Regions from separate parts of the Solibacillus sp. iso_87 genome, predicted to be linked through region 1. Evidence: a T-box and tRNA genes for the amino acid it is inferred to sense, from the RefSeq annotation. Region 1 holds a T-box; the other holds one or more tRNA genes.
What was found. The T-box of region 1 lies ahead of leuS (leucine--tRNA ligase). A T-box ahead of a tRNA ligase gene usually reads a tRNA of that ligase, here a tRNA-Leu.
Positions count from the first base shown of each region.

Region 2: it has a tRNA-Leu gene. The T-box ahead of leuS (leucine--tRNA ligase) is inferred to sense a tRNA for this amino acid. The anticodon was not compared.

Region 1 covers NZ_CM149656.1:2,891,108-2,906,069, forward strand. The annotation lists gene AC0VXV_RS14690 (pseudouridine synthase) at 107-817, opposite strand; gene AC0VXV_RS14695 (putative polysaccharide biosynthesis protein) at 867-2,483, opposite strand; gene AC0VXV_RS14700 (BaiN/RdsA family NAD(P)/FAD-dependent oxidoreductase) at 2,747-4,000, shown strand; gene AC0VXV_RS14705 (cysteine methyltransferase) at 4,090-4,905, shown strand; gene trhA (PAQR family membrane homeostasis protein TrhA) at 4,946-5,587, opposite strand; gene AC0VXV_RS14715 (CoxG family protein) at 5,806-6,240, opposite strand; gene AC0VXV_RS14720 (hypothetical protein) at 6,323-6,862, opposite strand; gene AC0VXV_RS14725 (hypothetical protein) at 6,875-7,807, opposite strand; gene AC0VXV_RS14730 (sigma-70 family RNA polymerase sigma factor) at 7,788-8,306, opposite strand; gene leuS (leucine--tRNA ligase) at 8,463-10,877, opposite strand; T-box leader at 10,990-11,204, opposite strand; gene AC0VXV_RS14740 (MDR family MFS transporter) at 11,256-12,422, opposite strand; gene mnmL (tRNA modification radical SAM protein MnmL/YtqA) at 12,556-13,512, shown strand; gene mnmM (tRNA 5-(aminomethyl)-2-thiouridylate-methyltransferase MnmM) at 13,509-14,090, shown strand; gene AC0VXV_RS14755 (pyrimidine dimer DNA glycosylase/endonuclease V) at 14,129-14,524, shown strand; gene AC0VXV_RS14760 (alanine/glycine:cation symporter family protein) at 14,561-14,962, opposite strand, start outside.
Region 2 covers NZ_CM149656.1:3,602,890-3,617,851, forward strand. The annotation lists gene tsaD (tRNA (adenosine(37)-N6)-threonylcarbamoyltransferase complex transferase subunit TsaD) at 1-486, opposite strand, end outside; gene rimI (ribosomal protein S18-alanine N-acetyltransferase) at 486-929, opposite strand; gene tsaB (tRNA (adenosine(37)-N6)-threonylcarbamoyltransferase complex dimerization subunit type 1 TsaB) at 929-1,633, opposite strand; gene tsaE (tRNA (adenosine(37)-N6)-threonylcarbamoyltransferase complex ATPase subunit type 1 TsaE) at 1,630-2,082, opposite strand; gene AC0VXV_RS18395 (hypothetical protein) at 2,350-2,688, opposite strand; gene AC0VXV_RS18400 (NADH-dependent flavin oxidoreductase) at 2,840-3,931, opposite strand; rRNA gene rrf (5S ribosomal RNA) at 4,054-4,169, opposite strand; rRNA gene AC0VXV_RS18410 (23S ribosomal RNA) at 4,232-7,160, opposite strand; rRNA gene AC0VXV_RS18415 (16S ribosomal RNA) at 7,392-8,946, opposite strand; tRNA gene AC0VXV_RS18420 (tRNA-Gly) at 9,143-9,216, opposite strand; tRNA gene AC0VXV_RS18425 (tRNA-Arg) at 9,236-9,312, opposite strand; tRNA gene AC0VXV_RS18430 (tRNA-Leu) at 9,323-9,408, opposite strand; tRNA gene AC0VXV_RS18435 (tRNA-Lys) at 9,463-9,538, opposite strand; tRNA gene AC0VXV_RS18440 (tRNA-Gln) at 9,543-9,617, opposite strand; tRNA gene AC0VXV_RS18445 (tRNA-Asp) at 9,622-9,697, opposite strand; tRNA gene AC0VXV_RS18450 (tRNA-Glu) at 9,728-9,802, opposite strand; tRNA gene AC0VXV_RS18455 (tRNA-Asn) at 9,808-9,883, opposite strand; gene AC0VXV_RS18460 (SprT family protein) at 10,079-10,546, opposite strand; gene AC0VXV_RS18465 (Tex family protein) at 10,623-12,794, opposite strand; gene sigB (RNA polymerase sigma factor SigB) at 12,922-13,707, opposite strand; gene rsbW (anti-sigma B factor RsbW) at 13,685-14,155, opposite strand; gene AC0VXV_RS18480 (STAS domain-containing protein) at 14,155-14,487, opposite strand; gene AC0VXV_RS18485 (SpoIIE family protein phosphatase) at 14,555-14,962, opposite strand, start outside.

The DNA of each region.
Region 1 (14,962 bases):
ATATTATGAACATTGCTGTGTCAGCAAGCGTTCACTTAGTTCTTGACACATAGAACTAAAAGAAGCGAATGCCTTTTCGTCGGGGCATTCGCTTTTCCTTTGTTTATTATTTTGTCGCTAAAAGATCAAGTTCCTGTTCTGTCAGCTCGCGGTATTCACCTAATGCCAGCTCTTCATCAAGCTGCAATGTTCCCATTGACAGACGTTTTAAATACGTAACCTTCTTGCCCACCGCCTCAAACATGCGCTTCACTTGATGGAATTTTCCTTCTTGGATCATCAGCTCAATTTCCGATTGCTTGCCAGACACTAATATTTTTAATTCTCCCGGCTTTGTATGATAACCATCTTCCAATGTTACACCTTGTGCGAATGCTTCGATGTCGGCTTCTGTAACTACCCCGTCAATTTTGGCGTAATACCATTTCGGGACATGCTTTTTAGGAGAAAGAAGATTATGTGCTAAATTACCGTCATTTGTAATTAGCAGTAGCCCTTCTGTATCTTTATCCAAACGTCCGACAGGGAATGGCTCAAAGTGCTGATAAGATGGATCGAGTAAATCAATGACCGTTTGATCGTAGCGGTCTTCTGTAGCTGAAATGACACCCGGTGGTTTATTCATCATTAAATAAATAAACTCCACATATTCCACACGCTCGCCAAATACCGAAACATTTTGCTTTTCAGGATTCACATGCATTGCTGAATCTTTTACTGTAACACCGTCCACTGTTACAGCTTTTTGCTTTAATAATAGTTTAACTTCTTTTCTTGAGCCGTAGCCCATATTAGCCAGTAATTTATCTAAACGCATAAAGTCCTCCATGAAAAAAGGGGACGCCTACGTTGCGACGTCCTCATTTTTATTTTACTAATCTTAATTTACGTGCAATCTTTGTGAATTTTTCACCTAATAATAATTGGGCTAACCCTAGTCTATAAGAAATCGCGCCATAAAAAATCGCGCCGACCCCTGCACAAATAATTGCATATAGAAGTGCCAATGCTTTCGTATCAGCCGGTGCAATCGCTGTTAAAATAATATGTGTAATCCATACCGCTAAAGCCATTACAATAGTCAAAATAATAATTAATAAAATACGTCGTAAAACAACAGTCGCATCGTAATTTGTCACTTTCTTTAAAACAAAAATATTAATTGCGATTGTCGCTCCATAGCCAAGTGCTGTCGCTAAAATAGCTCCATCAACCGACATTAGATGAATAAGCGGTGTAGTTAGTATTGTTTTTGTAAGCAATCCGACAAGTAAACTGAAGATTACCCACTTTTGGTAATTGACCCCTTGTAACATAGCAGCTGTTACTGAAAATAAAGCAAAGAAAATAGCAAGCGGTGCGTAGTGGCTTAATACTTGTGTACCCATTTCGCTGAAGGAATAGAAGAAATGATATAAATCTTCCGCTAAAATCGAAATTCCGATTGCTGCAGGTACAGTAATAAACAACAGCACTTGGTACGTTTTATCCATCGCACTATGTACTTGACGCAAATTACCTTCCGTATAAAATTTCGTCACCGTCGGAATGATTGCCATTGAAAAGCCTGTCGCCAAAACAACAGGAATCATAACGATTTTTTGTGTTAACAAGTTAAGCATTGTAAAATACGGTTCATAAATTTCCGCCGGTACTCCACTGGCGATCATTGCACGGTTAAATGTCAGCAAATCGATAAGCTGGAATAATGAACCACCCAATCCGACAAAAACAACAGGGATCGAATATTTAAATATCTCTTTGTACATATCCGAATAAGGAAGTCTCTGTTCTTTCGGGGCTACAACCTGAACAGCCTTAATTTCGGGACGTAGTTTTTTCCAGAAATAAAACAATGTTAAGAGTCCGCCAATCGCTCCGATAAACGCGGCAAATACCGAGAAATTAATTGCGGTAATCTCATCACCGTCCATAACTTTGACAACGAGGAATGCCCCACCGAGTAAAAAGACGATGCGCACAATCTGCTCGACTAACTGAGAAACAGATGTCGGCAAATAATGTCCATATCCTTGCAGGTAACCACGTACTAAACTCATAAAAGGCACTACAATTAATGCATAGCTAACCCATTTAATAACGTTCGCTACTTGCTCTACAGTAAATGTCTGTTCTTCACTGTCAATTACTATATTTGCAAGCGGTGTCGCAAGCAGATTCATTAAAATAAACGCTACAATTCCTGTAAGCGTCATCAATAAAGCACCTGTTTTTACTAGTCTGCGGCCGGCATCAAAATCCCCGAGCGCATTATATTTCGATACGAATTTTGATACTGCAATTGGCAGTCCCGCAATGGCAACACTTAACATAATGTTATAAGGAATGTAGGCGTAATTGTATAAAGCAATATTATCTTCACCTACAATGGCGTAAAACGGGAAAATATAAATTAACCCTAAAAGCTTTGATAGAAACAATCCAATTGTTAATATGGCTGTTCCTTTCATTAATGAAGACATGAAATAACCTACCGTTCTATATGAAATTCTCTCAGTATAACAATTCACTTACAATACGAATGCGTATAGCAAGTTATTTATTTACATTATTTAACTTCCTTCTTGTGACGGTACTCTCATTAAAAAGTTCCCGTACATTTCCTTTTACAAGTTTACATGTGAAAGACCATTTACTCAAATAGTTTCTTCACTTCGTGTATAATAAGTAAGAGAAAAATCCGTTGAACGAAAAAATTATTGCAAAAGAAAGTGAGAAATTATCTATGTATGATGTAATTGTAATAGGAGGCGGTCCATCAGGATTGATGGCAGCAATCGCCGCAGCCGAGCAAAACAAAAAAGTGCTCCTCCTTGAAAAAGGCTCAAAACTCGGAAAGAAATTGGCCATATCAGGTGGTGGCCGTTGTAACGTAACAAATCGACTATCAGCGGAAGAAATCATTAAACATATTCCCGGGAATGGACGCTTTCTATATAGCCCTTTTACCGTTTATAATAATGAAGATATTATTGCATTTTTCGAAGGACTTGGCGTGGCATTAAAAGAAGAAGATCACGGGCGTATGTTCCCTGTGTCCAACCGCGCACAAGATGTCGTTGATGCGCTTGTCAATGAGATGAAACGATTAAAAGTGGAAGTCCATTTACACACGGCCGTTAATAAATTGCTCATGGATGATGAAAAAATATATGGTGTGCGTTTAGAGAGTGGCGAAGAAATCCGTACAAATGCTGTTGTTGTAGCAGTCGGTGGTAAAGCAGTTCCGCAAACAGGCTCAACTGGAGACGGTTATCCTTGGGCAGAACGTGCAGGTCACACGGTTACTACGTTGTATCCGACAGAAGTGCCTGTGACTTCAAAGGAATCGTTCATTCAATCACGTGAGCTACAAGGGCTGGCATTACGCGATGCTGCTGTCTCTGTCCTGAACAAAAAAGGAAAAGTTCTTGTAACACATCAGATGGATATGCTGTTTACTCACTTCGGTTTAAGCGGCCCTGCCATTTTACGCTGCAGTCAGTTTATTGTAAAAGAGCAGCTGAAATCAGGAAGCGCACCCGTACAAGTTCGAATTCAATCATTACCAGAGTATAACGAAGAAACATGCTTCCAAATGTTAAATAAAACAATTAAGGAAGAACCGAAAAAAGCGGTGAAAAACTTATGGAAATCACTTGTTCCAGAACGATGGCTCTTATTTTTAATGGAGCGTGCAGGTATTGACGCACAGTTAACAGGCATAGAATTATCTCAGGAGAAGATTCGCAACTTTGCACGTGAGCTTGTCGCATTTACGATGGACGTTCACGGTACCCAACCGATCGAAAAGGCATTTGTTACAGGGGGTGGTGTTTCGGTAAAAGAAATAGAACCAAAAACAATGGCCTCCAAGAAAAAACAGGGACTCTACTTCTGTGGTGAGATTTTGGATATTCACGGTTATACAGGGGGTTATAATATTACTTCTGCGCTCGTAACAGGAAGAATTGCGGGTATGAGTGCGGGTCAACAGTAACGTTTCTGATTTTAATCGTAAAAATACTAGAACTGCTCATCATTCCCTAGTATCATAAGAGGTATGTACACTCAGGAGGATACGGCACGATGAATAATTCTCAAAAAAACCAGACTATGCTTTATTTAGCATCAGATGAGCTAATGCAAACTCATTTATCTTGCACTAAAATAAGCAATCGTAATAAGGATGAATTCACCTTTTCCATTCGTGTTTTTTGCTATGTCGAAAAAAATAACTCCTATGCGAAAAGTGTTCCATTATATTTGATACTCGGCTTAAATAAACAAGGTGTCGGCATGACTTTGGCTGTCGATTTAGTCAATATCCCAAATGTTTGCCCGATGCAATTAAAAAAGATTGTTGAACATTTACAACAAAGTCCAGCTCTATTGCTAATCGTCTGTCAGCAGCTCGATAAAATTGCCTCTTCTTCATCAATTGAAGAGGCCGTGCAAGCAAAACTGGCAAAGCATTTCTTCATTGAAAATGCGCCTAAAGGGATTACAAGCTTTACGACAAACCGTCAGGCAAATGAACTGTACTGGCTTATGCATAAAAATCTAATGATTTCAGATATGGATTCATTTAAATTAGATGGTGAAGGCGGACATATTGCATTTACCGTTCAGGTTGGCTTTAAACATGATTTTATTATGCAATGCTATGAAGTAGATTGCATGATGCATATGTTCAATGAAGACGAAAAGCTCGGCTATTATTTTGAGCTTTATTTGGATCAGGAAAATTACCATCATCAGCTACTATATGAAACGTTGCCGGATCAGTTCATGGACAACAAAACTTTTTTAAATCAGGTTTTGGAAGAAATGAAAAAACGCAACGAAGAACAATACGATGACTATTTGCAGGATTTAATTGAAAAGTTTACAGCGAGCATATAGAAAAAGAGTCAATCCCCAATAACGGGATTGACTCTTTTATTTATACATATAAGTAAATTGCGAAGAACATTGCAACACTGCCGCCCATAACAAATAAGTGCCAAATTGCATGGTTATATGGAATACGGTCATTTTTGTAAAAGTAAGTGCCGACTGTATAGGAAAGCCCACCGATTAATAATGTTGCAAAGCCGGCGATGCCTATATGTGCGAATAACGGCTTGGCAACAAAAATAATAAGCCAGCCCATCCCGATATAAACAAATAGCGACAGTAATTTAAAACGGTAAACAAAAAATTGTTTCAGCACAATACCGATTGTTGCTAAAATCCATTGAATCGCAAAAATTGTCCAACCCAATTTGCCGCCAATTGCGACTAATACGATCGGTGTATATGTTCCTGCAATCAATAAAAATATTGAGCTATGATCGAACTTTTTCAGAAATGTTTTATGTTTCGGCCATGAATGATACATTGTTGAAGCAAAATACAGGCAAAACATTGAAATACCAAAAATAATATAGCTAACAAGCTCTAATGTTGTGCCTTGATGCTGGGCTTTGTTTACTAACAACAATGTTGCGGGAATCGTCAGCAATGCGGCAACTCCGTGTGTCAGCCCGTTCCAAAATTCTTCCTTTGTACTATATCCACTTTGTTCCATCATGATTTGTGTCATAAAGCCACCTCTTTCATTATTCAATTATAAAAAAAATGTATTTAGTTGTTAAAGAAGAACTTGTCATACTTTCCATATGATATTTATCATGGATTTGCTGGAAACTTTCATTTCTGAAGTGAAAACTTTTTAAGGGGTTCTTTCCATAAAAGCTATACCCCCTTCTAACAAAATAAAAAACCCCCTGGGAAAAATTTTTCCCAGTGAGTTATTTCATCTTACGCTTGAATATGACGAGCGATTTTTTCTGTTAATCGAGTCGTTACTTTTGGCAATAATACTTTAATAGCCGGATTTAATACTGCGCCTGAAAGACCGCCAGCAGTTACTTCTACTGTACCTGTCATATATGTACCGCCATCTTTCGGCTCGGCTGTAAATTCACCGCCGCCTTTAATATTATCTGATAGCCCTGTAATTTCAAATTTGATTTTAGAAGGCTCATTCATTTCGATAATTTTAATTTCGATTTCAACTTTTTTCTTTAAGCCTTTAAAGTTTCCTTCGAATGTCCAATGTGATGTTTGGGCATCCAGTTCTTTATGCTCTTTGTAAGCTGGAACTAATACAGCCCATTTTTCAATTTTACTTACGAATACCCATACTTTTTCCTGGCTAACTGGGATTTGTACTGAATGTGATGCTTGTGCCATGTTGTTACACTTCTTTCTTCAATTCATTAAATGTGACCATTTACTATTCTAGTATTACATAGAAATCGGTTACGCAACATAGTTATTTTTGCTTTTCATGCAAGATTTGTGCTATTTCCCTTAGTTTCTCATTTGTTGTACTTTCCATCCGAACAAGTCTAGCTTCACCATCAAAAGCTATTCGTCCAATATTCAGTGTCATCAACTGTTTATCCTCTAACAGAAAGCGTAGCTGTATAAATGACTGTGGCACCCCTTCCCATTCAACCTGTGTACCGATCACATTTATGCTCATGCCATAATACACATTATCACCTATTTCAATCCGTTCCCCGATTTTTAAATCCGCTTTAGGTAATACAAAGTTTCCTTCTACTGTTTCATATGTTAAATACGGCTCATTTCTTGCTAGAAATGCAGCCTGTTCATATGTAGTCACAAAAGAAATTTGAAATTCATTGCTCCTAGGATAGATTTTTAGCGTAACATCATTCGGTACAGATTGTACGAGCTGTTCATCAAAAGGATAATCTTTCTCCACAGGATACGGTTCCTTAGCTGTCATATCTGCGGTACAGCCACTAAGTAAGAATAATAACGCAATTAATAATAGCTTTTTCATCCACGGCCCTCCTTACCCGTAAAAGAATAGAATCCATAAGAATATTAAGAATATTGCTGTCATAATCCAGTCATAAATTTGCTCTTTTTTAGACTTATCCTTATCTTCCGTTAATGGCATTACAACAATAAATCCAAGCGCATATACAATAAATTGAAGATCTAGATAAACTACGTATTCATGTGCCTGCAAATAATTAGTATAGTAATGCATTGAAAAAAAGACCGCTAAATAGACTAAAGAACCTTTCCAGCTAACTGTTTTTTGTGGTTTTTGCTTTGTTTTAGGTAATTTTAAGGCTAACTTTAAAATGTAGGAAAGTATTATTATTGCTCCTCCTAACGTTGCTAATTCCCCAAAACTCAACCCAGCTTCATCTACTTTTTGATTCCATCTTGAATAATTTACCGCCGACGTATCTTCAAGTTTATAAAATAACTTTGTTCGAACATCTTGGACTGCGAACCATCCGCCACTCTTATAAATTTTCAGCTTTAGATGCTCACCATTCGACATCACTATAAGTACATCTTTTTCAAACCCATTATTATAAGGACGTTCAACCAGCTTTAAATCATGTAAAAGCCTGTTCATATCGAGGGCATCTTCTTCTTCCTTAAATGCATGCACGCCCCTATAACGACTCGAATCCCGTGCAAAAAATTGGTCCGGTTCACTATATTGGGAACTTATAAAAAACTCTTCCACAGTTGTTTCTTCAATAAGCCTTTCCAAAGGTGTTGCTGTTTGGACAGGCGGTTCAACTTGAGTAGGTCCTATTAAAAAAAGAATGAACACAACGATACAAAACGAAATTGCAGTTAGCCCATACCGCCAATCAATCGAACGTTTAGATGCTTTATGCAATACTTTGGCTCTCATTTCAGGTGTGAATTTTTGTTCTTCCCCGATATAGCGGTCAATTTCATCCTTCCATTTCGTCATATTGCTGCACCTCCCATTCAAAATTCACTAACAGCGGCTTTAGCTTTTCTCGACCGCGAACAAGTCTCGTTTTTACAGTGTTTTCACTTACCCGTAAAAGTTCTGCAATTTCTCTGATTTTATAATCATCGTAATAATGTAGAATAAGGACTTCACGGTATTTAATCGAAAGCTGCAACAAAGCTTCTACTAGCTCAGATTGCTGTTCTTCATGAATCTTCTTTTGTTCAATGGAAGGAGTGACAAGCTTTTTAGGTGAAATATGGGTCATTTTGCGTTTCCAGCTTCTTAAATAATCATGACTTTTATGTATTGTTATTTTCACTAAATATGTTTTTAAAGAAGAACGGCCTTCGAATCGCTCCTGCTGCCTGTAATAAGCTAAAAACGTGTCCTGCACAATTTCTTCCGCAGCTGCCCAGTCCTTCACATATAAATAGGCAACACGCATACAGTATTCGCCATATGCCATCATTACTTCTTCTAAATGCGCCGACACGGTCCCACTCCTTTCACTGTTTTCTTTATAGTCGCATATTTCCATGAAATTGTTTCACTTTCTGGGAATTTCTTTTAGGATTTTTTCTTTCTTGATTAAGAAATGTAAAAAAGCCATTTTTCTCACAGAGAAAAATGGCTTTTGATATTATTCCTATTATTTAACAACGATATTAACTAATTTACCTGGGATGACAATTACTTTCACAACTGTTTTTCCTTCGATAAATTCTTGTACTTTGCTGTCTGCTAAAGCAACTTTTTCTAATTCTTCTTTAGTAATATCTTTTGCAACCGTTACTTTTGCACGGACTTTACCTAAAACTTGTACAACAACTTCGATTTCATCGTCTACTAGTTTCGACTCATCGAATATTGGCCATGTTGCATACGTAATAGTATCTTCATGTCCTAAAATTGACCAAAGTTCTTCAGCAATATGCGGTGCGATTGGTGATAAAAGCTTCACGAAGCCTTTTGCATATTCTGTTGGAATTACTTCCGCTTTGTAGCAATCATTAATGAAGACCATCATTTGTGAAATCGCTGTGTTGAAGCGAATGCCTTCATAGTCTTCCGTCACTTTTTTCACAGTTTGGTGATACACTTTTTCCAATGTTGTATCAGAAGAATCTTGAATTTTTGCAGCTAGCTTCCCTTCATCTGTTACGAATAGACGCCAAATACGATCTAGGAAACGACGTGCCCCATCAAGACCATTCGTGCTCCATGCTACAGAAGCTTCCAGTGGCCCCATGAACATTTCGTATAAACGTAATGTATCTGCACCGTGTGAAGCGATAATGTCATCCGGGTTTACTACATTGCCTTTTGATTTAGACATTTTTTCATTGCCTTCACCTAGAATCATCCCTTGGTTAAATAATTTTTGGAACGGTTCCTTCGTATGAACAAGTCCTAAATCATAAAGCACTTTATGCCAGAAGCGTGCGTATAGTAAGTGAAGTACCGCGTGCTCTGCACCACCGATATAAATATCGACTGGAAGCCAGTGTTTTAATAGTTCTGGATCTGCAAGCGCCTGATCATTTTTCGGATCGATATAGCGCAGGAAGTACCATGATGAACCAGCCCATTGCGGCATTGTATTCGTTTCACGGCGTCCTTTTTTGCCTGTTACTGGGTCAACTACATTCACCCATTCTTCAATATTGGCAAGTGGTGATTCACCTGTACCTGAAGGACGGATGTTTGTTGTTTTCGGTAATTCCAATGGCAGCTCTTCTACAGGAATCGTAGTCATTGTGCCATCTTCCCAGTGAATTACTGGAATTGGTTCACCCCAATAACGTTGACGGCTGAATAACCAGTCACGTAGACGGTAAGTGATTTTCTTTTCACCTACACCATTTTCCACTAACCATTCAATTGCCTTCGCAATGCCGTCCGTTTTATTTAATCCGTTTAGGAAGTCCGAATTAATGTGCGCACCGTCACCAGTGAATGCTTCATTCTCAATGTCTCCGCCTTCAAGAACCGAAATAATTTCTAAATTGAACTCTTTCGCGAATTCATAGTCACGCTCATCGTGTGCAGGAACAGCCATAATCGCACCAGTTCCGTATGTCGCCAATACATAATCCGCAATCCAGATTGGCACTTGGTTGCCGTTAATCGGGTTCACTGCATATGCACCTGTGAATACACCTGTTTTCTCTTTTGCTAAGTCTGTACGTTCTAAATCAGACTTTAACGATACTTTTTCCAAGTATGCTTCTACCGCTTCTTTTTGCTCTGCAGTAGTAATTTCAGCTACTAATTTATGCTCTGGAGCTAATACACAGTATGTCGCGCCAAATAATGTATCCGGACGTGTTGTGAATACTTCGAAGTTTTTGTCTGTGTCAGCAACTGTGAATTTCACTTGTGCGCCTTCAGAACGGCCGATCCAGTTACGCTGCATTTCTTTAATTGATTCAGGCCAGTCAACATCAACTAAATCATCGACTAAACGGTCTGCATATTTTGTAATACGCAGTACCCATTGTCGCATCGGACGACGAACTACCGGGTGACCGCCACGTTCAGAAACTCCGTCGATTACTTCTTCGTTTGCAAGTACTGTACCTAATGCTTCACACCAGTTTACTGCCACTTCATCTACATACGCTAAATCCATTTCCACTAACTTAGTGAAAATCCATTGCGTCCATTTGTAGTATGACGGGTCAGTTGTATTAATTTCACGATCCCAGTCATAAGAGAAGCCTAGTTCGTTAATTTGACGTTTAAATGTTGCGATGTTTTTTGCCGTAAATTCAGCCGGGTCATTTCCTGTATCAAGAGCATATTGCTCTGCAGGTAAACCGAATGCATCCCACCCCATTGGATGAAGAACATTATAGCCTTGCATACGTTTAAAACGAGATAAAATATCTGTCGCCGTATAGCCTTCAGGGTGTCCTACGTGCAGACCCGCACCTGATGGGTACGGGAACATATCCAATGCATAAAACTTTGGCTTATCCATTTCATTTTCAGTTTTGAATGTTTTATTGACATCCCAAAACGTTTGCCACTTTTTTTCAATTTGCTGATGATTAAAACTCACAATAATTCCTCCTTTAAATATATTCTTGCTGTGGTTTATGTATTTTAGGCGCATCATCAATGATTTAACAGAATATTTAAAAAATAAAAAAATCCCGTCCCATCTTATGATAAGAAGGGACGAGAGGTATTTTTTCTCCCGCGGTACCACCCAAATTAGTGACGCAGCACTCAGCTTCATTTCTTAACGCGAATACACGGCCATTAGCTACTATTACTTCACTAAAGCAAACTCCGAGGCGAGTTCAACTTGACACTTACCGGCTTCCACCTGCCGCCAGCTCTCTATAAAGTGCGTCCATTTACTATTCCTCATCACAGTCAATATTATTATTTCATTCATTTTAACGAATTCAACACAAAAGTACAAGTAACTGTTTTATGTTTGTTCTTTTCCTAGCGTACGATCAAAGACCAGACACGGAATTATAGCGATGACAATGAGTAGTGATAATATAAGCATCAAAATTTGCATGCCATATAAATCTACCATTAACCCGCCAAAAACAGGGCCAATCATCCGTCCAATTGTAGATGCACTATTGACGAGCCCTTGATAGAAACCTTCTTGTCCATGAGGCGCCAATTTATTGGCAATCATCGGAATGACCGGTGTAAAGAACACTTCCCCAAACGTCAAAATGACCATCGCTGCAGCAAACATCTTAAAGTCCTGGGCAAAATAAACGACGATATAAGATAGCGACATCAATATGAGACCAAGCACCAGCTGATGTTTTATTTTGTTTTCCCAGCGTGTGACAAGCGGCCGGATAATCGGTTGAACTGCAACAATCATGAAGCCGTTGATCGTCCATAGTAAACTGTATTCGGATAGACTCATTCCTAAACCTTGTGTATAAGAAGAAATGGTCGCGCTCCATTGAGAGTAGCTTAACCAGCAGACAATTAACGATATACTTAATATACTGATCGCCACAATCGGTCCCCTGTTTTTTCTTTTTGTCTCACCGGAGAACGGTTTAGTTGTCAGTCCCTTCATATCAAATCGCTTATATGTCGTGATGACAAGTACAAAAAATATAGCATAGAAAAATAGATTTGCACTAAATACATAGTCAAACTTAATATCGGCAACAATACCTGCCAATGCCGGGCCAATTGCGACCCCTACGTTGTTTGCCAAAAAGATCGAGTTAAATGCTCTTCGCCCCCCTTCTGGCCAGGCACTACCTGCTATCGCATAAATCGCCGGGTAAACAATCCCTCCACTAAAGCCCATCATCGTTAAAAATACAATGTACTGCGGCCAGTCATGCCAAATGGTCAACAGAGTGATTGAAATCAAATTAAATACAACCCCAATTAAAATTGCTTTATAGCCACCTAATTTATCAAATAAATAACCGCCTACTAGATTGCCGAACACACCTGCCAATGAATTTAGCATGAGGACAATTCCAGCGGTAGTTAAAGATTTTCCTAAATGATCATGAATATAAATACTATTTAAAGGCCATAAAAATGAATTTCCAACCGTATTTACGAATGTGCCAATAATTAAAAACCATACTTGTTTCGGCAATCAACTTCCTCCTTCAATATTTGCTCAATTTACTAGTTTATTCTTTAACAGGAATTTGTACAAGAAAAATATTTCTATTAGGACACGATGTTCTGTCCGTGTTAGAATAATATGTTAGAGGAGTGAACAAGGAATGACTGAAACAAATTTCCCTTTCCCGTCAGACGGGAAACGTTATTATACATGGAATCGCTATTTACGAAATGAATTCGGAAAGAAAGTTTACAAGGTTGCTTTGGATGCTGGGTTTGATTGCCCAAACCGTGACGGTACGGTCGCTTTTGGCGGTTGTACATTCTGTTCGGCAGCAGGTTCAGGAGACTTTGCGGGCAGTAAAGTCGATCCGATTCCGGTGCAGTTCGAAAAGATCAAAGCAAAAATGGAGAACAAATGGAAAGACGGCTTAACTATGGCCTACTTCCAAGCGTATACAAATACACATGCTCCACTTGAAGTATTAAAGGATAAGTTTGAATCAGCACTTGCCTGTGAAGGAGTAATGGGACTTTCAATTGCAACGCGTCCTGACTGTTTGCCGGATGATGTTGTTGAATATTTGGCAGAGTTGAATGAACGCACGTATTTATGGGTAGAGCTTGGACTTCAAACTGTTCATGAAAAAACAGCCAATTTAATTAACCGCGCACATGATTACGCGACATATGTGGAAGGTGTTAATAAATTGCGCAAGCATGGTATTCGTGTCGTGACACATATTATTAACGGATTGCCTTTAGAGGATTACGATATGATGATGGAAACAGCCCGTGAGGTGGCGAAGCTTGATGTACAAGGTATCAAAATCCATCTGCTGCACCTTTTAAAAGGAACACCACTTGTGAAGCAATACGAAAAAGGCATGCTGGAGTTTATGGAAAAGGATGCTTATATTCAGCTCGTGGCAGATCAGCTAGAAATTATTCCGCCTGAAATGATCGTCCACCGTATTACGGGTGATGGTCCAATCGATTTAATGATCGGTCCGATGTGGTCTGTCAACAAATGGGAAGTTCTTAACGGAATTGATGCGGAGTTGGAACGTCGCAGTTCTTACCAAGGGAAGTTTTATAAGGCGGATGTTACAAAATGAAATTAGAACGTGTTCTTCAATATGCCCAAACCTTATTGGAAATGTCAGTTTCCGAGGGTGATATTGCAGTCGATGCAACAGCAGGAAATGGACATGACACGCTTTTTTTAGCAAATCTCGTTGGAGATGACGGCTATGTGTATGCGTTTGATGTACAAAAGGAAGCGGTTGATGCAACATTACACCGTCTGCTCGATAATGCACTTGAGCATCGGGCAATCGTTTTAAAAGACGGGCATGAAAATGTAGCAAACTATATTCAAAAACCAGTATCAGCCGCAATTTTCAATCTTGGTTATCTGCCAGGCAGCAATCATGAAATTGTAACAATGCCGAACACTACGATCCAAGCGATTGAAAGTTTGTTAAAGCTGCTAAAAGTCGGGGGAATGATCGTTTTAGTCGTTTATCATGGTCATGAAGGCGGAAAAGACGAGCGCGATGAAGTGATTCGCTATGTAAGTGATTTACCGCAAAAACATGTACATGTTCTGCGCTATGAGTTTATGAATCAGAAAAATGCTCCCCCGTTTATCATTGCATTAGAAAAAGTAAAAGATTTTCCGATAGAGGGCTAAGTTTTCTTAGCTCTTTTTCATATCCTTAATGAGGTGAAATGATGCGTTTATGGCATACCGAGTTAATTCCATTCATACCGAAAAGTCAACTTCTTGCCCAGTGGCGTGAGTTGAACAGCATTTTCGTGAAGGAAGACAAACATGTATTAATTAATTATATTTACGAATACCCGAAAGAGGATTTATATATTTATACACAAATTGTTCTGGAGGAAATGCGCGCCCGAAATATAATGATTCGTACGATCGACAAAATGGATCGCTATTTTTCCGATCTTCATATTCCTGAAAACTACCCGCCGTACAGCCGGCATCATAATGATGAGTATTTAACAATTTGCTACTACAATTTGTACGAAAAATATATTCGCGGACAAAAAGATTTTACTACTGAACAGTTCGAGACATTACAGCAGTATTATTCAATGAAATAAGGAGCAGCTTTTTAATTAGCTGCTCCTTTTAAACTTCTACTCTTTCTTATATGTCTCCCAGAAATCCGCGCCTTTAATACCAAGCTTTTTCGGATCAAATACCGGGTCTTTCCCTTCTTTTTTCTGTTGCTCATAATCCTTCAGTGCAATGAGGGCTGGCTTCATAATAAATAATAATAGAATTACGTTAATCCAAACCGTTAATCCTAACCCGACATCACCGAATGCCCATGCTAAATCGGATGTTTTAACTGTTCCGTAAAATGCCGATGCGAGTAATACGAACTTCATTAAAAATATCCCTATCCGTCTCGCACTGCCATTTAACATATATGAAACATTCGTTTCAGCAATGTAGTAATATGCCATTAATGTTGTAAAGGCAAAGAAGAAAAGTGCAACCGCTACAAAACCTGAACCAAAGTTGTTTAAAGTTGG
Region 2 (14,962 bases), 710 kb from region 1:
AGCATCATCACGTGTTTCACCGATAACTTCAAACGAACCATGTTCACGCATTAGGACAAGCTCTGTATGTCCACCTGAAACAACGAGTGCCAACAGCGGAAATTCCATTGGCTGTACTAGGTTATTCGCATAAATATGCCCGGCAATATGATGTGTCCCGATTAATGGCAAGCCGTGAACAAAAGCGAAAGCCTTAGCCGCATTAATACCAATTAACAAAGCACCTACTAGTCCCGGACCTTCAGTTACGGCAACAGCTGTTAATTCTTTCGGTTCCATATTTGCCTGTTTTAATGCTTCTTCTAAAACAATTGTCATTTGTTCAACATGGTGACGTGATGCGATTTCCGGGACAACCCCGCCGAAACGCTTATGACTGTCAATTTGCGATGATACAACATTCGAAATAATCTCTGTCCCATTTTTAATAATGGCTGCTGCTGTTTCATCACAACTAGTTTCAATTGCTAATATATAGTTATCCATTATAAATTCACCCACATTACTAACGCATCTTCCTGGTTGTCCGTATAGTAGCCTTTACGAAGACCTCCATCTTGGAAACCAAGTTTGCGATATAAATTTTGTGCAACAGTATTTGTTACACGTACTTCTAAGCTCATGACATCCATATTTGCTTCTTTCGCTACTCGCATCGCTTCACGCATAAGTGTCTCACCAATACCTTGACCACGTACAGATTGTACAACCGCTACGTTGGTAATCTGTGCTGCATCAATAACGAGCCAAATTCCACAGAATCCGATAATTTCACCTTTGTCGTCTTCCGCCACTAAATAATGGGCAAATTGGTTTTCGGTCATTTCGTAATAAAAGGAATCCAATGTCCATGGTGTAGGAAATGATGCAAGCTCAATTTTATGGACAGCCTGAACATCATCTATTGCCATTCTGCGATACTGTACCATTAAAGTTGCTCCTTTTTCTGTTCCTTTATCCAATTCGCTTCCGCTTCTGCAATACGGCGATATTGGGGAACAAAAGCATGGACAGCCTCAACTGTCGGTAATGGCATTTGTTGTGCTAAAGCAATTAGTTCGGATGCACGCGGTAAATTAATTGTAAATGATGCACGGATAGCAGAATCCCCTAACACTTGCTGAATTCTTTCCATGTACAAATCGACATCTGTCCCGACAAATAATATTGGTCGATCTAATTGCTGAAGCTTCTGTAATAATCCGTCGATATGATCATGATGATCTTCAACAAGCGGATGCATAGTACCTGCTTCATAAACACCGGCATATACATTTTGACGACGGGCATCGATTAATGAACAGATTGCATAGTTCGCAACTCGGGCATTTGCAGCCAGTGCTTTTAGGCTTGATACACCTACCAATGGCTTTTGCAATGACCAGGCCAAGGTTTTGGCAAGAGTGACACCAATTCGGACTCCTGTATAAGAGCCGGGACCTTCAGAAACGGCAATCGCATCGATTTGTGCCGGTGTTAAGCCTGCCTTATTTATAACTTCTTCAATTGCCGGCATTGCACCAACTGAATGTGTCAATTTTATATTTTGCACGACTTCTGCAATTACTTTATTATCTTGTACTATGGCGACAGAAAGCGGTGCATTTGCTGTCTCTATTCCTAACCAAATCATTTTAATAACTCCTCACAAAGACGAACATACTTTTCGCCTATCGGTTTCAATACAAATTTGCGTTTCGTTTCGTCGATGCGTGTAATTTCAATTGCTAAACGCTCTTCAGGCAAATCTTCCTGTATAAGATGTGCCCATTCCACAACTGTTACAGCATCCCCATAAAAAATTTCTTCCCAGCCTAAATCTTCATCGCTATCTTCCAGACGATATACATCCAGGTGATTAAGCGGAATACGTCCTATATATTGCTTCATAATCGTAAATGTTGGACTATTGACTGTTCGTTTTACGCCAAGCCCTTTTGCAAAGCTCTGTGTAAATGTCGTTTTGCCAGCACCTAAATCACCTTCAAGTGTAATCGTATACTGTGGCTCGACTAATTCTGCCAGTCTCATCGCAAGCGCTTGCGTTTCTTCCAGTGTATTTACATCTTTTTCAAATCTCATCTGATTGCTTCCTTCCACAAAAAAATCCATTATCTCTAGTTTACTTGAACTGAAGCAATTGTTCAAAATGTATCACTTTTAGATTGGTTCTTACTCAACTACGTTAATATAAAGTAGCTGTGAAAAAAAGAAAAACACTCATTTTTTCTGAGAAAAAGTGAATGTTTCAGGACTTCCCTTTATTTGATTTTCATTTCTCGAGATTGTTTAGGCTAATGGAGAAATACTGTGAGCATCCCCACGCTTAACCTCATTTTCCGCCGATCACTAACGCTTTGAGTTACCTTTGCGTTCCACTACTTCTTTTTTTACCAATACATCATCCTCAAATTTTAAGCGATATCCTTTCGTCAGCAGAATTTCGTCATTCCATTCATAAGTACCGTTATTAATTTCCTGACCGGCTCCTCCTGAAATGTGGACTACTTCTAAATAAGACATCCCTTCTTTTACTTTATCATACTCTTCTTCATTCATGTATTTTTGCCAAACATATGTATTACTTTCTTCTATCTCTAAAACTTCATCCTGACAAGCTGTTATTAGCATTGCCAGCAACATAACGAGACAAATAGACAGGAAGACATAAAAAGCCTTTTTATTCATTCGTATCCCCCCTCAATATCCTTATGAAACCATTCCCGAAATTAAGCGGTTCAAACATTACCAATAGGAAAAGGAGAATACGAACGTATTCGCATCCCCCTTATTTAAATAAACTAAAATTTTTTATATTCTTTAAATAATCTTTACTGATTTATATACCGGGAATCCAACCTGGTCTTGACAGGATTTTCTCCATTAAAGGACCAGGAATTACAGTATCAATTTTTTCATCATAAGCTGTTACAACGTTTTCCTCATTCTGTACCTTTTCCACCCAATGCGGCTCAATTAACAAGGCACGACCAAGTGCGACTAAATCTGCACCTAACTGTAATGCATGTTCTGCTTCTTCACGAGTATAAATTGATCCGACACCAATTAATGGTTTACGTCCATTTAACAAGCTGTGAATTACAGAAATACGGTTTTGTTGTCCGTTTTCATAACGATGTGTTTCAGATTTGAAATCTCCAAGTGAAATATGCAAATATGTTAACGCTGTTTCCGCTAATTTATCTACTAATTTAACTGTATCATCCATTGTAATACCATCTTCTTCAGGCTCTTCCGGGCTGAAACGGTAACCGACGATAAATTTTTCATCCGCATATGTGTTTTTAACTTTAATTACTTCATTTACCACTTCCAATGGGAAACGTAATCTATTTTCAAATGTTCCGCCGTATTCATCTGTTCTTTTATTAGTAAAGGCAGAGAAATACTGTTGAATTAAATACGTATTTGCACCATGGATTTCAACGCCGTCAAACCCTGCTTCAATTGCTCTTCTTGTCGCTTCCGCATAAGCTTTAACCATATCTTTAGTTTCTTCAAGAGTTAATGCGCGAGCTTCTTTTTCCTCAATTGTAACAGCTGTACTCGCACTTACAACATCTCCATTTGGTACTAAATGTTGATAAGATTGTCGACCGCCATGATGAATTTGTAAAACCGCTTTAGCACCGCCTTGTTGAATAGCCTGTGCAATTCTTCGCAAGCTTGGAATATAACGATCTTCATGAGCGGCAATTTGTCCTGGGAATGCTTTACCGTTTGCTGCAACGTATGCGCATGCTGTAATGATCATTCCAGCTCCTTCAGCACGTTCTTTATAATATGTGATTTCCTCATCGGAAACAGTATCATCTTCATTTGCAGAGTAGGTTGTCATAGGTGCCATAACTAAACGATTTCGTAGTTCAACCTCTTCATTCAATTTAAACTTTTCAAAAAGTGCTTTCATTACAATTCCTCCCTTTTGCTATGTATGTACTTTAACGAAACTGCATTTTATTTTCAAGTTAGAGGTCCTCATTAATTTAAATACAACAAAAAAACCACTGATTCCTCAGTGGTTTTGCGTGTGCGAAGCGACGTCCTACTCTCACAGGGGGAAGCCCCCAACTACCATCGGCGCTAAAGAGCTTAACTTCCGTGTTCGGTATGGGAACGGGTGTGACCTCTTTGCCATCATCACTTCACTATGAAAGAATTTCATTCTTTCAAAACTGGATAAACGTTCATTGAAATGGTGCAATAAAATGTGGTTAAGTCCTCGACCGATTAGTATTCGTCAGCTGCATGCGTCACCGCACTTCCACCTCGAACCTATCTACCTGATCGTCTTTCAGGGGTCTTACTTACTTGCGTAATGGGAAATCTCATCTTGAGGGGGGCTTCATGCTTAGATGCTTTCAGCACTTATCCCGTCCATACATAGCTACCCAGCGATGCCTTTGGCAAGACAACTGGTACACCAGCGGTATGTCCATCCCGGTCCTCTCGTACTAAGGACAGCTCCTCTCAAATTTCCTACGCCCACGACGGATAGGGACCGAACTGTCTCACGACGTTCTGAACCCAGCTCGCGTACCGCTTTAATGGGCGAACAGCCCAACCCTTGGGACCGACTACAGCCCCAGGATGCGATGAGCCGACATCGAGGTGCCAAACCTCCCCGTCGATGTGGACTCTTGGGGGAGATAAGCCTGTTATCCCCGGGGTAGCTTTTATCCGTTGAGCGATGGCCCTTCCATGCGGAACCACCGGATCACTAAGCCCGTCTTTCGACCCTGCTCGACTTGTAGGTCTCGCAGTCAAGCTCCCTTATGCCTTTACACTCTACGAATGATTTCCAACCATTCTGAGGGAACCTTTGGGCGCCTCCGTTACCTTTTAGGAGGCGACCGCCCCAGTCAAACTGTCCGCCTGACACTGTCTCCTACCCCGCTAAGGGGCATGGGTTAGAAGTTCAATACAACCAGGGTAGTATCCCACCGACGCCTCCTTCGAAGCTGGCGCTCCGAGATCTCTGGCTCCTACCTATCCTGTACAAGTTGTACCAAAATTCAATATCAGGCTACAGTAAAGCTCCACGGGGTCTTTCCGTCCTGTCGCGGGTAACCTGCATCTTCACAGGTACTATAATTTCACCGAGTCTCTCGTTGAGACAGTGCCCAGATCGTTACGCCTTTCGTGCGGGTCGGAACTTACCCGACAAGGAATTTCGCTACCTTAGGACCGTTATAGTTACGGCCGCCGTTTACTGGGGCTTCAATTCACAGCTTCGCTTGCGCTAACCGCTCCTCTTAACCTTCCAGCACCGGGCAGGCGTCAGCCCCTATACGTCACCTTACGGTTTTGCAGAGACCTGTGTTTTTGCTAAACAGTCGCCTGGGCCTATTCACTGCGGCTTCTCTAGGCTATGCACCCAAAGAAGCACCCCTTCTCCCGAAGTTACGGGGTCATTTTGCCGAGTTCCTTAACGAGAGTTCTCTCGCACACCTTAGGATTCTCTCCTCGACTACCTGTGTCGGTTTGCGGTACGGGCACCTCTCACCTCGATAGAGGCTTTTCTTGGCAGTGTGAAATCAGGAACTTCGCTCATACGAGCTCGTCATCACAGCTCAACGTTAAAGTATGCGGATTTGCCTACATACACGCCTTACTGCTTGAACACGCGCAACCAACGGCGTGCTTACCCTATCCTACTGCGTCCCCCCATTTCTCAAACGGTGAGGAGGTGGTACAGGAATATCAACCTGTTGTCCATCGCCTACGCCTATCGGCCTCGGCTTAGGTCCCGACTAACCCTGAGCGGACGAGCCTTCCTCAGGAAACCTTAGTCATACGGTGCATGGGATTCTCACCCATGTTTCGCTACTCATACCGGCATTCTCACTTCTAACCGCTCCACCAGTCCTTCCGGTCTGACTTCAACGCTGTTAGAACGCTCTCCTACCACGCATACTCAAAGTATGCATCCACAGCTTCGGTGAATCGTTTAGCCCCGATACATTTTCGGCGCAGCGTCACTCGACCAGTGAGCTATTACGCACTCTTTAAATGATGGCTGCTTCTAAGCCAACATCCTGGTTGTCTAAGCAACGCCACATCCTTTTCCACTTAACGATTACTTGGGGACCTTAGCTGGTGGTCTGGGCTGTTTCCCTCTTGACTACGGATCTTATCACTCGCAGTCTGACTCCCGTGTATAAATATCCGGCATTCGGAGTTTGTCTGAATTCGGTAAAGCGAGATGCCCCCCTAGTCCAAACAGTGCTCTACCTCCGGTATTCTCAATCACGAGGCTAGCCCTAAAGCTATTTCGGAGAGAACCAGCTATCTCCAGGTTCGATTGGAATTTCTCCGCTACCCACACCTCATCCCCGCACTTTTCAACGTGCGTGGGTTCGGGCCTCCAGTGAGTGTTACCTCACCTTCACCCTGGACATGGGTAGATCACCTGGTTTCGGGTCTACGACCACGTACTAATTCGCCCTATTCAGACTCGCTTTCGCTGCGGCTCCGTCTTCTCAACTTAACCTCGCACGTAATCGTAACTCGCCGGTTCATTCTACAAAAGGCACGCTATCACCCATTAACGGGCTCTAACTACTTGTAGGCACACGGTTTCAGGATCTATTTCACTCCCCTTCCGGGGTGCTTTTCACCTTTCCCTCACGGTACTGGTTCACTATCGGTCACTAGGTAGTATTTAGCCTTGGGAGATGGTCCTCCCGGATTCCGACGGAATTTCACGTGTTCCGCCGTACTCAGGATCCACTCTGGAGGGAATGAACTTTTGACTACAGGGCTTTTACCTCGTTTCGCGGACCTTTCCAAGTCGCTTCGTCTAGTTCATTCTTTTGTAACTCCGTATAGAGTGTCCTACAACCCCAAAGAGCAAGCTCTTTGGTTTGGGCTCTTCCCGTTTCGCTCGCCGCTACTCAGGGAATCGAATTTTCTTTCTGTTCCTGCAGGTACTTAGATGTTTCAGTTCCCTGCGTCTGTCTTCAACACGCTATGAATTCACGTGAAGATACTATCCGATTAAAGATAGTGGGTTCCCCCATTCGGAAATCCCCGGATCAAAGCTTACTTACAGCTCCCCGAGGCATATCGGTGTTAGTGCCGTCCTTCATCGACTCCTAGTGCCAAGGCATCCACCGTGCGCCCTTATTAACTTAACCAAAAGTTAACACTTGGATATAATCCAAGATTTAAGTTTACACGTCAATTGCTTGACTTGTTTAAAAATCTATAAAATAGAAATTTGATTTATTGCTTTCAATGTCGTTTTATCCAGTTTTCAAAGAACAAAGGTTTTGAAGTGTTCCATTCATTTAAGAATGAACCTTCAAAACTGAACAGCAACCGTTAATGTTTCATTCCCCAAGGGAATGATTCCGAAAAATCCTTAGAAAGGAGGTGATCCAGCCGCACCTTCCGATACGGCTACCTTGTTACGACTTCACCCCAATCATCTATCCCACCTTCGGCGGCTGGCTCCAAAAGGTTACCTCACCGACTTCGGGTGTTACAAACTCTCGTGGTGTGACGGGCGGTGTGTACAAGGCCCGGGAACGTATTCACCGCGGCATGCTGATCCGCGATTACTAGCGATTCCGGCTTCATGTAGGCGAGTTGCAGCCTACAATCCGAACTGAGAACGGTTTTATCGGATTAGCTCCCCCTCGCGGGTTGGCAACCGTTTGTACCGTCCATTGTAGCACGTGTGTAGCCCAGGTCATAAGGGGCATGATGATTTGACGTCATCCCCACCTTCCTCCGGTTTATCACCGGCAGTCTCCTTAGAGTGCCCAACTGAATGATGGCAACTAAGAATAAGGGTTGCGCTCGTTGCGGGACTTAACCCAACATCTCACGACACGAGCTGACGACAACCATGCACCACCTGTCACCGTTGCCCCCGAAGGGGAAACTATGTCTCCATAGTGGTCACCGGGATGTCAAGACCTGGTAAGGTTCTTCGCGTTGCTTCGAATTAAACCACATGCTCCACCGCTTGTGCGGGCCCCCGTCAATTCCTTTGAGTTTCAGTCTTGCGACCGTACTCCCCAGGCGGAGTGCTTAATGCGTTAGCTGCAGCACTGAGGGGCGGAAACCCCCCAACACTTAGCACTCATCGTTTACGGCGTGGACTACCAGGGTATCTAATCCTGTTTGCTCCCCACGCTTTCGCGCCTCAGTGTCAGTTACAGACCAGACAGTCGCCTTCGCCACTGGTGTTCCTCCAAATCTCTACGCATTTCACCGCTACACTTGGAATTCCACTATCCTCTTCTGCACTCAAGTTCCCCAGTTTCCAATGACCCTCCCCGGTTGAGCCGGGGGCTTTCACATCAGACTTAAGGAACCACCTGCGCGCGCTTTACGCCCAATAATTCCGGACAACGCTTGCCACCTACGTATTACCGCGGCTGCTGGCACGTAGTTAGCCGTGGCTTTCTAACAAGGTACCGTCAAGGTAGCGCCAGTTACTACGCTACTTGTTCTTCCCTTGCAACAGAGTTTTACGAACCGAAATCCTTCTTCACTCACGCGGCGTTGCTCCATCAGACTTTCGTCCATTGTGGAAGATTCCCTACTGCTGCCTCCCGTAGGAGTCTGGGCCGTGTCTCAGTCCCAGTGTGGCCGATCACCCTCTCAGGTCGGCTACGCATCGTTGCCTTGGTGAGCCGTTACCTCACCAACTAGCTAATGCGCCGCGGGTCCATCTTATAGTGACAGCAAGACCGTCTTTCAACTTTCAAACATGTGTTAAAAAGTGTTATTCGGTATTAGCCCCGGTTTCCCGGAGTTATCCCAATCTATAAGGTAGGTTACCCACGTGTTACTCACCCGTCCGCCGCTAACGAAAATTTGGTGCAAGCACCAAAAGTTCGTCCGCTCGACTTGCATGTATTAGGCACGCCGCCAGCGTTCGTCCTGAGCCAGGATCAAACTCTCCATAAAAGTAGTTTGAAAGCTCATTTGCTTTGCTAGCGATCCAACTTCGTTGGAAGTTGGAATCTATTGTTTGCTTCATTTAAGAAGCTTGTTTCATTAACGTTGCTTGTTCAGTTTTCAAGGTTCATTTTGTTGCCTCAAGTGACAACTTTTATATCTTATAACATCTTCTTTTAGATGTCAACAGTTTTTTAATAAAAACTGGAGCGGGTGATCGGAATCGAACCGACAACATCAGCTTGGAAGGCTGAGGTTTTACCACTAAACTACACCCGCATTATATTATAGTGAATTATGGCGCGCCCGACAGGAGTCGAACCCATAACCTTCTGATCCGTAGTCAGACGCTCTATCCAATTGAGCTACGGGCGCCGGGAATTTTTGGTGCGGCCGAGAGGATTTGAACCTCCACGGGGTTGCCCCCACTAGGCCCTCAACCTAGCGCGTCTGCCATTCCGCCACGACCGCTTCATCCGACAATAATTATTATACATCTCTGAAATAATTTGTCAACATGAAAACTGGTGAGCCATGAAGGACTCGAACCTTCGACCCTCTGATTAAAAGTCAGATGCTCTACCAACTGAGCTAATGGCTCTAAATGGCTGGGGTACCTGGATTCGAACCAGGGCATGACGGAATCAAAATCCGTTGCCTTACCGCTTGGCTATACCCCAAAAATGGCGGTCCCGACCGGGATCGAACCGGCGATCTCCTGCGTGACAGGCAGGCATGTTAACCGCTACACCACGGGACCATTAGTAAATCATCATTATTAAAATATACGTGGTGACCCGTACGGGATTCGAACCCGTGTTACCGCCGTGAAAGGGCGGTGTCTTAACCACTTGACCAACGGGCCGTTAATGGCTCCGAAGGCAGGACTCGAACCTGCGACCTGCCGGTTAACAGCCGGATGCTCTACCAACTGAGCTACTTCGGAATAATTACTTCGTTGCGACATCATCTTGTCGACTTTTACTATTATAGAGAGCGATTTCCGTTTCGTCAACACTTTTCCTAAAAAAAATTAAAGGAAAAATCTCTTCCTATATATAGAGCAAAAATCATATTCTCTAAAAAACAACATAAATACTGTATACCATTATTCACTTACTTTTAAACATCATTTCTAAAATTATTTTTCACTATGGAGAAATTTAATTTTCCCTTTGCACATACTGCAACAGTATTTTTTTACATTCATTTTTCTTTTTCTTTTATATATTTGTCCGCAGTTCGTACAGCTATATATATGTATTGTCTTTTGTTTCGGCTTTTCTTTAGCCTGTTCCAATGTAGAACAAAAACGTGGTGCGCCTACTTTTTTCAATAGATTTCGAAAATCTGCATCACCATGCCTATAACCCATCCCTAAAATATGAAGATGATAGTGGCAAAGTTCATGTAAAATAATACCCTTTAACTCTTCTATGCCAAAATGATCATATAGTTTTTTATTAAGTTCGATATTGTGGCTGCTCAACATATACCGACCGCCCGTCGTTTTCAAGCGACTATTAAAATAAGCTTTATGAATAAACGGTCGATTAAAAAAGTCATTTGATAACTGTTCCACTAATTTTTGTGCCTGTTCGTCCGTCATATGCCAACCCCCTTAAGTTAATAAAAAGCGCATATTCAGCTATGCGCTTTTTATTATAATTGAAAATCCTGCTCTTTTACACGCTATGTTGATTTTCAGGAGTTAACATCGTTAAAGAAATACGACCTTTATTTGCCTCTACTTTTTCTACCCAAACCGTCACGATATCCCCGAGGGAAACAACATCTAGTGGATGTTTAACACGACCTTTTTGCAATTTGGAAATATGGACAAGTCCATCCTGCTTAACCCCAATATCGACAAACGCTCCAAAATCAACGACATTTCGAACAGTCCCTTGCAGCTCCATTCCAACTTGCAAATCATCCATTTGAAGTACATCTGTTTTCAGTAACGGTTGCGGGAAAGCATCACGAGGATCACGGGTAGGTTTCATTAATGTATCGACAATGTCTTTCAACGTAACTTCCCCTACTTCTAATGACTCACCTAATGTTGTTAAATTTAACTTGCTGATCGCTTCTTCGGCTTTTGCCGTTCCGACATCCTTTTTCGTTAATCCTGCTGCCTCCAATACAGCTTCCGCTAATTTATAACTTTCCGGATGGATACCTGTAGCATCTAACGGATTTTTGGCATCTGCAATACGCAAGAAACCGACTGCCTGCTCATAAGTTTTAGCACCCAATCGCGGGATTTTTTTCATTTGTGCACGGGATGTAAATTGTCCGTTTTCGCTACGCATCGTTACAATATTTTCCGCTACCGTTTTCGAAAGTCCAGATACATATTGTAAAAGGGAGGCCGAAGCTGTATTTACATCTACCCCAACTTGGTTAACCGCTGTTTCCACAATAAACGTCAGTGATTCTGCGAGCTGCTTTTGCGAAACGTCATGCTGATACTGTCCTACACCGACTGCTTTCGGATCAATTTTTACAAGCTCTGATAATGGGTCTTGTAAACGACGGGCAATCGATACAGCACTTCGTTGTTCCACCTGTAAATCCGGAAACTCCGCTCGTGCCACTTCGGAGGCAGAATATACGGATGCCCCTGCCTCGTTGACAATAACATAAGCAATGTTTCCGTCTACTTCTTTCAGCAGTTCCGCAATAAACTGCTCTGTTTCACGGGAGGCTGTCCCGTTTCCAATCGCAATAATACTAATCGGATATTTCTTTAATAAAGCCTTCACTGTTGCTTTCGCTTTTGAAGGATCCGACGTAGTGTGAGGATATATAACGCCCACTTCAATCATCTTGCCCGTTTCATCGACTACCGCTAATTTGCAGCCTGTTCTGTATGCAGGGTCTACACCAAGAACCATTTTACCGCGCATTGGTGGCTGTAATAGTAAGTTGCGTAGATTTTCCGAGAAAATATGAATCGCTTGAGTTTCTGCTTTTGATGAAAGTTCTGCTCGAAGCTCATTTTCAATAGATGGTTTAATTAATCGTTTATAGCTATCCGCAATTGCCAGCTTTACTTCATTTACAGAAGGGCCTACAAAATTTCTAGGAATAAAATGATTTTCCATTTGTGTTGTGGCTTTATCGATTGGAACTTCAATTGCTGCACGTATCACTTCTTCTTTTTCACCGCGGTTTACAGCCAGTATTCTGTGGGGTGCAATTCGGTGAACAGGTTCCTCATATGCGTAATACATTTCAAATACTTGTTTTTCATCTTTTTCCGCGTTTTTTACCGTTGTTACAAGCTTGCCTTCCCGCCAGGAAAGGGTACGCAGCTTTTCGCGAACTGCAGCATCATCGGCAAATCGCTCTGCTAAAATATCTCGTGCCCCAGCCAATGCATCTTCAATTCCAGTAACACCTTGTTCTTCACTTATATAAGGCGCCGCCATTTCTTCCAACGTACGCTTTTTAAACTTTAACAGTTCTTCAGCTAACGGTTCCAAACCCCGTTCTTTGGCGATCGTTGCTTTTGTACGGCGCTTTTGTTTAAATGGTCGGTACAAATCTTCTACGCGTTGAAGAACCGTTGATGCTTGGATTGCTGTTTGTAGTTCTTCCGTTAATTTACCTTGCTCATCTATTAGGCGCAGCACTTCTTCCTTTCGTGTTTCGAGCTGTTGTATGTAATGGTAGCGGTCTTCCACTGCCTTAATTTGAACTTCATCAAGTGAACCTGTCATTTCTTTTCTGTAACGTGCGATAAAAGGTACTGTGTTACCTTCTTCCAGTAGTCCAATAACCGCTTTTGCTTGTTTTGGTTCCACTTTCGCATCTTTTGCAATTATTTGTAACATTTTTTGTTGATCCATCATGCCACTCCTTTAAATTTCGAACTTTCTTTTAGTGTACCATTCCATTTGTATTGTTTCCCAAAAAAGCGTTGAATTTATGCATGAAAAAAGAGCCTACTAATTTATGCTAGTAGACTCTTAAACTTTATAATGAGACGCCGCCACTTGCTGTAATGGCGTCTTGTAATTTTTTAATTGCTTTACGTTGAATTCGTGAAACGTGCATTTGGGATATACCGAGTCTTTCTCCGGCTTCCTTTTGACTAAGCTGTTCCAAATAAGTTAATTGGATAATTTGTCGCTCACGTTCATTTAATACATTCATCGCATCTGCTACAATCATGCGGCGGTTTGTCACTTCATAGCCTGTATCTTCTCGACCGACTACATCAAATAACGTTACCGTACTGCCATCAGAATCCGATTCGATCGAATGGTCCATCGAAAGCGCCTGATAGCTTCGACCCATTTCCATCGCTTCCAGTACGTCCTCATCCTGTACTTCTAAATACGTTGCAATTTCGGTAATGGATGGGGAACGTTGTAGCGATGTCGTTAATGCTTCGACAGCCGCCTTGATTCTTGGTCCTAATTCTTTAATACGTCTCGGAACATGCACGTCCCAAGTTTTATCACGTAAAAAGCGTTTTATTTCACCTACGATAGTCGGAACTGCAAACGCCTCAAAGCTTCTGCCAAAAGAAGGGTCAAATCGTCGGATCGCACCTAATAAGCCAAGCATCCCTACTTGTACAATATCATCATAATAAGATTTACCATGTGAATATTTGCGTGCAATCGACTCGACTAACTGCTGATAATGGAGTACAAGATTTGTTTGTGAATCTTCACAGCCGTTCGCCTGATATTCTGCAATCCAATTTAGTACTTCTTCTTTTGATGTATTTTTAGGTAGTGATTCTTTCGACATTTCCTTTCACCTGCTCTCTCGAGACATACTTTGTCATGAAAACAGTGACGCCACCTTCGTTATTTAATTTCACTTCATCCATTAAAGTCTCCATTAAATAAATTCCTAATCCACCTTCACGTAATAATGCTACGTTTTCATTTTCATGATATGGACCAACTTTTGATTTGATCTCTTCAAAGTTAAAGCTTACACCGTAATCTGCGACCATTATTTCAATCTTGTCCTCAAATAATGCACAGCCGATTACAACTTCGCCTTCCTCGTTTGCTTTATAAGCATGGTGAACAACATTTGTCACCGCTTCACTTGTAGCAATTTTTAAATCTTCTATTTCATCATAAGTAAACCCAACTCGCATCGCTAATCCTGAAATTGTTAGCCGTATTACACTTACATATTGCGATTTGGCAGGCACTCGAATTTCAATATAGTCAAATGCTCTCATCATTTCAACTCCAATTCCTCATCAATCTCGATACTCATTAATTCACTTAATCCTGTAATTTCAAACAATCTTACTAAACGATTTGATAAATTCACTAATTTTAATGATGCATTTTCCTTCGTAACTTTTTTATAAAATGCAACAAATATTCCTAATCCTGTACTATCCATATAATTCACTTTTGATAAATCCAATTCGATTTTTCGGCCTTCCACAATCTGAACTGTCTCCAGCTCTTCGCGTAATATCGGGGCTGTATACGTATCGATTTCACCCTCGATATAGCCTTTTAATACGTTTCCATCTTCTCTAAATTGAACATTAACATTCATTATTAGACACCTCCATTATAAACCTAATTACTTTTCCCGAATCCGCGGGAGTTCAAACATAATTTTTTTATTTTTTAAATATAACGACCGTAAAATCATCTTCTAGTTCAAAATCAGGCAAGTTTTTCAAATAGGTGTACATTTCTTCACACATTTCCTGTGCCGAAAGATGGCTACAACTTAATGCCAAATTTTTTATCACATCCCGAGGATCCAGCTCTCCTTGCTTGCGAAAATCCGTTACACCATCTGTGATCATAATGATAAAATCATTTTCTTCCAAACAAATGTCGTACTGCGGGTATGTCACTTCCGGCATGACACCTAGTAATAAACCTTTTGATTCCAAATCCAAGAAAGTTTTTTTACGAGCATTATAATATATAGCAGGCTCATGCCCAGCTGACCCATATGTAAATTTACTTTCTTTAATATTAAATGTCCCATAAAACATCGAGACAAACATACTATCATC